Regions from separate parts of the Neobacillus sp. NPDC093182 genome, predicted to be linked through region 1. Evidence: a T-box and tRNA genes for the amino acid it is inferred to sense, from the RefSeq annotation. Region 1 holds a T-box; the other holds one or more tRNA genes.
The links. The T-box of region 1 lies ahead of ACIQAA_RS03430 (valine--tRNA ligase). A T-box ahead of a tRNA ligase gene usually reads a tRNA of that ligase, here a tRNA-Val.
Positions count from the first base shown of each region.

Region 1 (4,386 bases):
GAAGTAACGTAAGGAATCAGCACCGTATTTTTCGATAACATCCATTGGATCCACGCCGTTTCCAAGGGATTTACTCATTTTACGACCTTGTTCGTCACGAACTAAACCGTGTATGAGAACGTCTTTAAATGGTCGTTCACCTGTAAATTCTAGGCTTTGGAAAATCATTCTCGATACCCAGAAGAAAATGATATCATAACCGGTTACGAGTACATCAGTTGGGAAGAAACGCTTGAAGTCCTCTGCTTCCACATTTGGCCAGCCCATTGTGGAGAACGGCCATAACGCAGAACTGAACCACGTATCCAATACGTCTTTATCCTGCTCCCACTTTTCGCTATCTGCTGGTGCTTCGTGTCCAACAAATATTTCACCTGTCTCTTTATGGTACCAAGCAGGAATTCGGTGACCCCACCATAGCTGCCTTGAAATACACCAGTCGCGGATATTTTCCATCCAGCGCAGGTAGGTTTTTTCAAAACGATCTGGAACAAAATTCACTTTGTTTTCTTTACTTTGGAGAGCGATTGCCTCATCCGCAAGCGGCTGCATTTTAACAAACCATTGTGTTGAAAGGTATGGCTCAACTACTGCCCCGCTGCGCTCGGAATGACCAACGGAGTGCAAATGCTCTTCAATTTTGAAAAGAACGCCTTGTTCTTGAAGATCCTTCACAATTTGCTTACGGCATTCAAAACGGTCCATCCCTTTGTACTTACCGGCTCTGTCATTCATTGTGCCGTCTTCGTTCATAACAAGAACACGCTCTAAATTATGACGGTTACCGATTTCAAAGTCGTTCGGGTCATGTGCTGGTGTAATTTTAACAGCGCCAGATCCGAATTCCATATCTACATAGTCATCGCCAACAATTTGGATTTCACGGCCAACGATTGGAAGGATAACGGTTTTGCCGATTAAGTGTTTATAGCGGTCATCCTCCGGATGAACGGCAACTGCTGTATCTCCCAGCATAGTTTCTGGACGTGTTGTTGCTACTTCAATGTGTCCTGAACCGTCTGCTAACGGATATTTCATATGATAGAATGCACCTTGAACATCCTTGTAAATAACCTCGATATCAGACAATGCTGTCTTCGTGGATGGATCCCAGTTGATAATGTATTCGCCGCGATAAATAAGTCCTTTGTTATAGAGAGTAACAAATACTTCACGTACCGCTGCTGACAAGCCTTCATCTAAAGTGAAACGCTCACGGCTGTAATCTAATCCTAAACCTAGCTTTGCCCACTGCTGGCGGATATGGGAGGCGTATTCTTCCTTCCACTTCCATGTTTCTTCAACGAACTTTTCACGTCCTAAATCGTAACGGCTTTTGCCTTCGCTGCGGAGTTTTTCTTCAACTTTTGCTTGCGTTGCAATTCCAGCGTGGTCCATACCCGGGAGCCAGAGAACATCGTAGCCCTGCATTCGCTTCATTCTTGTAACGATATCTTGTAATGTTGTATCCCAAGCATGCCCTAAGTGCAGCTTTCCGGTTACGTTTGGCGGTGGAATAACGATTGTATAAGGCTGTTTGCCCTCGTCATTCTGTGCTTCAAAAAACTTTCCTTTTAGCCACCAATCATAACGACCTTGTTCAATCGACTGAGGATCATACTTAGTCGGCATGGTAATTTCCTTTGTTTCCATTTGACCATCTCCTTAATTTCTCTTTCTGTCTCTTAAGTAAAACAAGACAAACAAAAAACCCCATTCGTCATAAAAGGACGAATGGAGTTTGCTTCGCGGTACCACCTTTTTTCCAACCATAAAAAATGATTGGCTCTTAAATGGATAACGGATTTGCTCCGTCTTCAACTAGCGGGATTGGTTAATCCGTTCATTGAAGAAGCTCAAGGGCGACCTTCCGAGTGTCTGCTTAGGAAACCTTTCAGCTAATGGCATCCCTCTCTTAAAGCAGGTGAACATCGTACTCTTCCCTGTCTGTGCTTTTGTGTTTTTAATTATATTGTTTATACTACCCAAAAAGTGTTCTAGACGTCAATAATGATAACCAATTTTTTTATATTATATACCATTTTGTAAAAAACGTTAAGGAAATAGGGGAATTCATTAGGTGGGAAGAATATACATAAAAGAAATGCCATTTTGGAGAGGAAGGAAGAGATGAAGCGGAGGAAATTTATCACCAAATACTCCTACACTCCCTGGTATCGAACCTGCAGGAGAGTTTGCGAGCAGCTGATTTTGCCGTTTACGATATTTCAATTAATCCGAACAATATTTATACCAACTGTCTTTGACGTCTTATTATTAGCAGTGTTTATTGCGATTGCCGTATCGATTTATTTTGAAATTGTTTAAGAGCCCAATTAGCAATTTTATTGCTGCTGGGCTCCTTCTTTTGCCTGCTTTTCTTGCTCATCGAGTTCCGTCATTCTCATTACTACATATTCGGAATTCTTTAAATGCCAATATTTGCGCTGGAGCATTCGGACAAATTTCAGCTCGTTTTTTGGCTGTTCTTTTTTATAATAGCGTTCGACTACTTGGATAATTGGAATTGGATAAGCTAAATAACTAAAGAATAGCAGTTTTTCATTTGTCTTGAAGGGAAAAAATTTAAAGTAGTGGTAAACCCATTCAACGGCTTCATCATTTCTTTGTGGCTGGGTATTAAACGAACGAGATAAATATGGTAATAAATCATGAATCGGCGAGCCATAGCGGGCATTTTCAAAGTTAATAAAATAGCCGTACCCTCTATCGTCATAAAGAAAATGCTCGGATGATATTTTTCCATGCGTTATAACCATTCGTGCTTTTTCTTCTTCCTTTGTTTTTTCATACCATTCTTCGAATTTGGTTTTTGAAAAGCGAAGTGCCTGACTTATTTCGTTATAGTACAAGCAAAACACCAATTCAAATGGGGACATATAGGTCTTTTTTTCACATTCACCGATAAATCCGTCCAGAAACTCCTGATTCTTATCGAGCACAGCTATCGTTTTTTCGTAGTGCTCTGTCCGCTCCTCTTTATTCACCGTGATGTCTTTAGCAGAAATCGTGTGCAGCCTTGCCAGCTCACGAAAGAGCTGCTGGTGCTTCTGCGTCCGGTCTTCCTTTACTTCATTCGACATCCACGGCATTAAGTAATATAAGGCTTTATCATGGAGAACGGCATATCTTCCGTCCAAGGTCGGATAAATGGGGACAATCCGATTGAAGCCCTTTTGGTAAAGAAGGTGAACATGACGAATAAAATCGGTACCATTTGTCGGTTCAATTTTCTTTAATGCAAAGGTCCCTTTATTGGAATAGATTTTCTTAATATTGCCGTGTTCCTCAACAAAATAAGGTTTTACTTGGTAGTTATTTAAAATGGGTATAAGTGAATCTACCTGATATGTGTCGCGCATCAACATTCATCTGCCTTTCAGCCAGAGCAAAATCCTTAAAAAGATGTGAGCAGGTTAAAAACCCGCTCACCATGTTGTTTGGTTGATTATTTTTTTGCTAATGCGACAGGTACATATAATACTTGACCCTCATATACATCTTGATTGAGCTCAAGATTATTGTAACGCAGCAGATTAGGAACTGATACGTCATAACGGTCGGCAAGACTATCTAGTGTATCACCCTTTTGGACAATACAAACTTTTATTCTAGCTTGATCAGAGCTGTCTTCCTTGCGGGCAAAGAACTCCGTTAATGTCATGGTTTTCTTCTTTGAGGCCTTCTTTTTGACTTGTTTCGGCGGTGCCTCTGGCGAAGAAGAACTCTCCTCTAGAACTGGTTCTTTTGCTTCTACAGGCTGCTCTGCCTCTTGTTCTGCAATTGGCTGTACTGGAGCTTTTTCGAGGATTTCTTCCTCTTGGACGGGCTCACTCGCTTCACTTCGTGCATGTTCAAAAACAACAGGCTGCTGTGGCTGCTGAGGTTCTTCCTCTTCTTCAGGCTCTTGATACGTAAAGGTTGGGAATTTTGGAAAAGCTTCAACCTTTTCCTCTTCTGGCTGTTTTCTTGCTTCAGCCTCAAACAAGAAAGTATCCTCAAATTGATTCTCTTCTGGTTCCGCTTCTTCTTGTTCTTCTGCTCTTGGAACTTCTACTTGATAACGATGGAGAACTTCATATTCCTCTTCTTGTTCCTCAGTTTCTTCCTCTTGTTGTGTTGAATCATACAAACCGCTGATGGTTAATTCTGCTGACAGTTTAAGACAACTGCGCTCTGGAATGGAATAATCAAATGACTCCACAATGACGTCGATATCATAAATGCTTTGAATCCGATTGTTGGGAATGGTAATATCGACAGGAAAACGGTGTGAGAATTCACAAATACCTTCCTCTTGTGGATCCACTCTTTCTACATACTTTTGGTTAGGTACATTTTCTTCCTCTTCCACTGTACTTTCTT
Region 1 covers NZ_JBIVOI010000001.1:642,491-646,876, forward strand. The annotation lists gene ACIQAA_RS03430 (valine--tRNA ligase) at 1-1,653, opposite strand, end outside; T-box leader at 1,724-1,959, opposite strand; gene ACIQAA_RS03435 (hypothetical protein) at 2,131-2,328, shown strand; gene ysxE (spore coat protein YsxE) at 2,346-3,383, opposite strand; gene spoVID (stage VI sporulation protein D) at 3,470-4,386, opposite strand, start outside.

Region 2 (4,386 bases), on a different contig from region 1:
TGGCGTATTGGTTGTTCCTACCCTCGGAACCTGTCTCTGGATGTCCATATTTGGCGGCTCTGCGCTTGAGCTTGTTCAAAAAACAGGCAACCATGACCTTGCAAAAAATATTACCGAAAACGTTTCATTGTCTATCTTTACATTCTTTGATTATCTTCCATTAAGTTCGGTGTTAAGTATATTAGGGTTTGCGGTTGTAGCAATTTATTATATAACGGTCGCCGATACCGCAACCTTTGTATTAGGAATGCTAAGTGAAGGCGGTACATTAAATCCCTCAAATAAAATAAAAATGACATGGGGTGTCATTCAATCCGCTCTCGCTGCAGTATTGCTTTTAGCTGGCGGTTTGAACGTTTTGCAAACTGCTTCCATCGCAGCTGCCCTCCCTTTTGCGATCATTATGGTCGTCATGTCCTTCTCACTAGTGAAAGGGTTAAAAAGTGAAGGCGAAGTACAAAGAGGAAATAAAAGAAGCGCGTACCATTCCTAAAGGGTTATTAAATGTGATTAAGCCGTACTGAAAACCCAAGGCGGTATTTAGACAAAGAAAAACCATCTTTAAGAAAATGGCTATTTTCTTAAAGATGGTTTTATTATGGAATATTAACTATTTTAAAAAGGATCAGGCTTACTGTCCTTAGCTTAAAAAAATGGCTCCGCAGGTAGGACTCGAACCTACGACCGATCGGTTAACAGCCGATAGCTCTACCACTGAGCTACTGCGGAACAATCGAAAGGTATTTTGCTTCGCAAAAAATTCTGGTGGGCCTAAATGGACTCGAACCATCGACCTCACGCTTATCAGGCGTGCGCTCTAACCAGCTGAGCTATAGGCCCATAATTGGAGCGGGTGATGAGAATCGAACTCACAACATCAGCTTGGAAGGCTGAGGTTTTACCACTAAACTACACCCGCATATTAAAATTTGGAGGCAACACCCGGATTTGAACCGGGGATAAAGGTTTTGCAGACCTCTGCCTTACCACTTGGCTATGCTGCCCGACTCTTAAAGAGCTAACCCAATTTATTAAGATTAATGGGGCGACTGATGGGAATCGAACCCACGAATGCCTGAACCACAATCAGGTGCGTTAACCACTTCGCCACAATCGCCATGATGGTTATTTTCACCTTGGTGAAAACATTTTGCTTCGCAAAAAACTTTGGTGGAGGGGGACGGATTCGAACCGCCGAACCCCGAGGGAGCGGATTTACAGTCCGCCGCGTTTAGCCACTTCGCTACCCCTCCATATATAAAAGACCAATAAAATTCCAAAAAAAATGATGGCTCAGGACGGAATCGAACCGCCGACACAAGGATTTTCAGTCCTTTGCTCTACCGACTGAGCTACTGAGCCATACACAATCTATATCTATATCAACAGTAGAGTTAACCTACTGATATAAAAAATGGCGGTCCGGACGGGACTCGAACCCGCGACCTCCTGCGTGACAGGCAGGCATTCTAACCAACTGAACTACCGGACCAATTTTTTTCAAGTGTTTTTCTTGAAAATAAATTACTTAATTGCGGGGGCAGGATTTGAACCTACGACCTTCGGGTTATGAGCCCGACGAGCTACCAGACTGCTCCACCCCGCGACAATAAGAATTTAGAATTTATGGAGGAGGAAGAGGGATTCGAACCCCCGCGCGGTATGACCCGCCTGTCGGTTTTCAAGACCGATCCCTTCAGCCAAACTTGGGTATTCCTCCGAATAAGTGGAGCCTAGCGGGATCGAACCGCTGACCTCCTGCGTGCAAAGCAGGCGCTCTCCCAGCTGAGCTAAGGCCCCATTTGGTAAATGATGGTCGGGAAGACAGGATTCGAACCTGCGACCCCTTGGTCCCAAACCAAGTGCTCTACCAAGCTGAGCTACTTCCCGTAAAATATGGCGCGCCCGAAAGGAGTCGAACCCATAACCTTCTGATCCGTAGTCAGACACTCTATCCAATTGAGCTACGGGCGCAATATTAAATAACTAGTTAGCTTACAAAAATGGTGCCGAGGACCGGAATCGAACCGGTACGGTAGTCACCTACCGCAGGATTTTAAGTCCTGTGCGTCTGCCAGTTCCGCCACCCCGGCAGCATTGGAGCGGAAGACGGGATTCGAACCCGCGACCCCCACCTTGGCAAGGTGGTGTTCTACCACTGAACTACTTCCGCATTTATAGTGAGTTATTTTACAGTTAAAAAACTTAAGTGCGGGTGAAGGGAGTCGAACCCCCACGCCTTGCGGCGCCAGATCCTAAGTCTGGTGCGTCTGCCAATTCCGCCACACCCGCATTTGGAAATTAATTTTGCAAGTTATTTTCTTTTGAAGATAACTTGGTGAGCCATGAAGGACTCGAACCTTCGACCCTCTGATTAAAAGTCAGATGCTCTACCAACTGAGCTAATGGCTCATACAAATAGTTCTTAGAAGTAAGTAGCATGGTGCCGGCGAGAGGACTTGAACCCCCAACCTACTGATTACAAGTCAGTTGCTCTACCAATTGAGCTACCCCGGCATATATCGAAGATTAACTTCACTTCGTAAAAAATTGAAAGTTATTTTCACTATCGTGAAAAAACTTTGGTGGAGGATGACGGGATCGAACCGCCGACCCTCTGCTTGTAAGGCAGATGCTCTCCCAGCTGAGCTAATCCTCCACATAAAAGAAAGTTCTTTAAGCTGGTTTGAAAAGAAAGTTATTTTCGCTAGCGCGAAAAAGTTTGGTGACCCCTACGGGATTCGAACCCGTGTTACCTCCGTGAAAGGGAGGTGTCTTAACCACTTGACCAAGGGGCCGTAATAAATTTCGAGCAAAAAAATGGCCCCAAAGGGGTAGCCTGGCAACGTCCTACTCTCACAGGGACAAAGTCCCAACTACCATCGGCGCTGAGAAGCTTAACTTCCGTGTTCGGTATGGGAACGGGTGTGACCTTCTCGCCATTGCTGCCAGACTATTTAATTGAGGAATCATTCCCTCAAAACTAGATAATTTCAGAAGAAGTTTGTAAAACGAGTTCACCTTAAAAATTGGTTAAGTCCTCGAACGATTAGTATCAGTCAGCTCCACACGTTACCGCGCTTCCACCTCTGACCTATCAACCTGATCATCTTTCAGGGTTCTTACTAGCTTGACGCTATGGGAAATCTCATCTTGAGGGGGGCTTCATGCTTAGATGCTTTCAGCACTTATCCCGTCCGCACATAGCTACCCAGCGATGCCTTTGGCAAGACAACTGGTACACCAGCGGTGCGTCCATCCCGGTCCTCTCGTACTAAGGACAGCTCCTCTCAAATTTCCTGCGCCCACGACGGATAGGGACCGAACTGTCTCACGACGTTCTGAACCCAGCTCGCGTACCGCTTTAATGGGCGAACAGCCCAACCCTTGGGACCGACTACAGCCCCAGGATGCGATGAGCCGACATCGAGGTGCCAAACCTCCCCGTCGATGTGGACTCTTGGGGGAGATAAGCCTGTTATCCCCGGGGTAGCTTTTATCCGTTGAGCGATGGCCCTTCCATGCGGAACCACCGGATCACTAAGCCCGACTTTCGTCCCTGCTCGACTTGTAGGTCTCGCAGTCAAGCTCCCTTGTGCCTTTACACTCTGCGAATGATTTCCAACCATTCTGAGGGAACCTTTGGGCGCCTCCGTTACTCTTTAGGAGGCGACCGCCCCAGTCAAACTGCCCACCTGACACTGTCTCCCACCCCGATCAGGGGTGCGGGTTAGAATTTCAATACAGCCAGGGTAGTATCCCACCGACGCCTCCACCGAAGCTGGCGCTCCGGTTTCTCAGGCTCCTACCTATCCTGTACAAGCTGTACCAAAATTCAATATCAGGCTACAGTAAAGCTCCACGGGGTCTTTCCGTCCTGTCGCGGGTAACCTGCATCTTCACAGGTACTATAATTTCACCGAGTCTCTCGTTGAGACAGTGCCCAGATCGTTACGCCTTTCGTGCGGGTCGGAACTTACCCGACAAGGAATTTCGCTACCTTAGGACCGTTATAGTTACGGCCGCCGTTTACTGGGGCTTCGATTCAGAGCTTCGCTTGCGCTAACCCCTCCTCTTAACCTTCCAGCACCGGGCAGGCGTCAGCCCCTATACTTCGCCTTGCGGCTTCGCAGAGACCTGTGTTTTTGCTAAACAGTCGCCTGGGCCTATTCACTGCGGCTCTTCGAGGCTATTCACCTCAAAAAGCACCCCTTCTCCCGAAGTTACGGGGTCATTTTGCCGAGTTCCTTAACGAGAGTTCTCTCGCTCACCTTAGGATTCTCTCCTCGCCTACCTGTGTCGGTTTGCGGTACGGGCACCTTTTATCTCGCTAGAGGCTTTTCTTGGCAGTGTGGAATCAGGAACTTCGGTACTATATTTCCCTCG
Region 2 covers NZ_JBIVOI010000003.1:337,918-342,303, forward strand. The annotation lists gene ACIQAA_RS08935 (glycine betaine uptake BCCT transporter) at 1-493, shown strand, start outside; tRNA gene ACIQAA_RS08940 (tRNA-Asn) at 655-729, opposite strand; tRNA gene ACIQAA_RS08945 (tRNA-Ile) at 764-840, opposite strand; tRNA gene ACIQAA_RS08950 (tRNA-Gly) at 846-919, opposite strand; tRNA gene ACIQAA_RS08955 (tRNA-Cys) at 931-1,004, opposite strand; tRNA gene ACIQAA_RS08960 (tRNA-His) at 1,042-1,117, opposite strand; tRNA gene ACIQAA_RS08965 (tRNA-Tyr) at 1,169-1,253, opposite strand; tRNA gene ACIQAA_RS08970 (tRNA-Phe) at 1,290-1,362, opposite strand; tRNA gene ACIQAA_RS08975 (tRNA-Asp) at 1,416-1,492, opposite strand; tRNA gene ACIQAA_RS08980 (tRNA-Met) at 1,533-1,606, opposite strand; tRNA gene ACIQAA_RS08985 (tRNA-Ser) at 1,628-1,720, opposite strand; tRNA gene ACIQAA_RS08990 (tRNA-Ala) at 1,728-1,800, opposite strand; tRNA gene ACIQAA_RS08995 (tRNA-Pro) at 1,814-1,890, opposite strand; tRNA gene ACIQAA_RS09000 (tRNA-Arg) at 1,898-1,974, opposite strand; tRNA gene ACIQAA_RS09005 (tRNA-Leu) at 2,005-2,093, opposite strand; tRNA gene ACIQAA_RS09010 (tRNA-Gly) at 2,099-2,173, opposite strand; tRNA gene ACIQAA_RS09015 (tRNA-Leu) at 2,211-2,292, opposite strand; tRNA gene ACIQAA_RS09020 (tRNA-Lys) at 2,337-2,412, opposite strand; tRNA gene ACIQAA_RS09025 (tRNA-Thr) at 2,442-2,517, opposite strand; tRNA gene ACIQAA_RS09030 (tRNA-Val) at 2,584-2,659, opposite strand; tRNA gene ACIQAA_RS09035 (tRNA-Glu) at 2,724-2,798, opposite strand; rRNA gene rrf (5S ribosomal RNA) at 2,838-2,953, opposite strand; partial or broken rRNA gene ACIQAA_RS09045 (23S ribosomal RNA) at 3,030-4,386, opposite strand, start outside.
Region 2: it encodes a tRNA-Val, which carries the amino acid that the T-box ahead of ACIQAA_RS03430 (valine--tRNA ligase) is inferred to sense. The anticodon was not compared.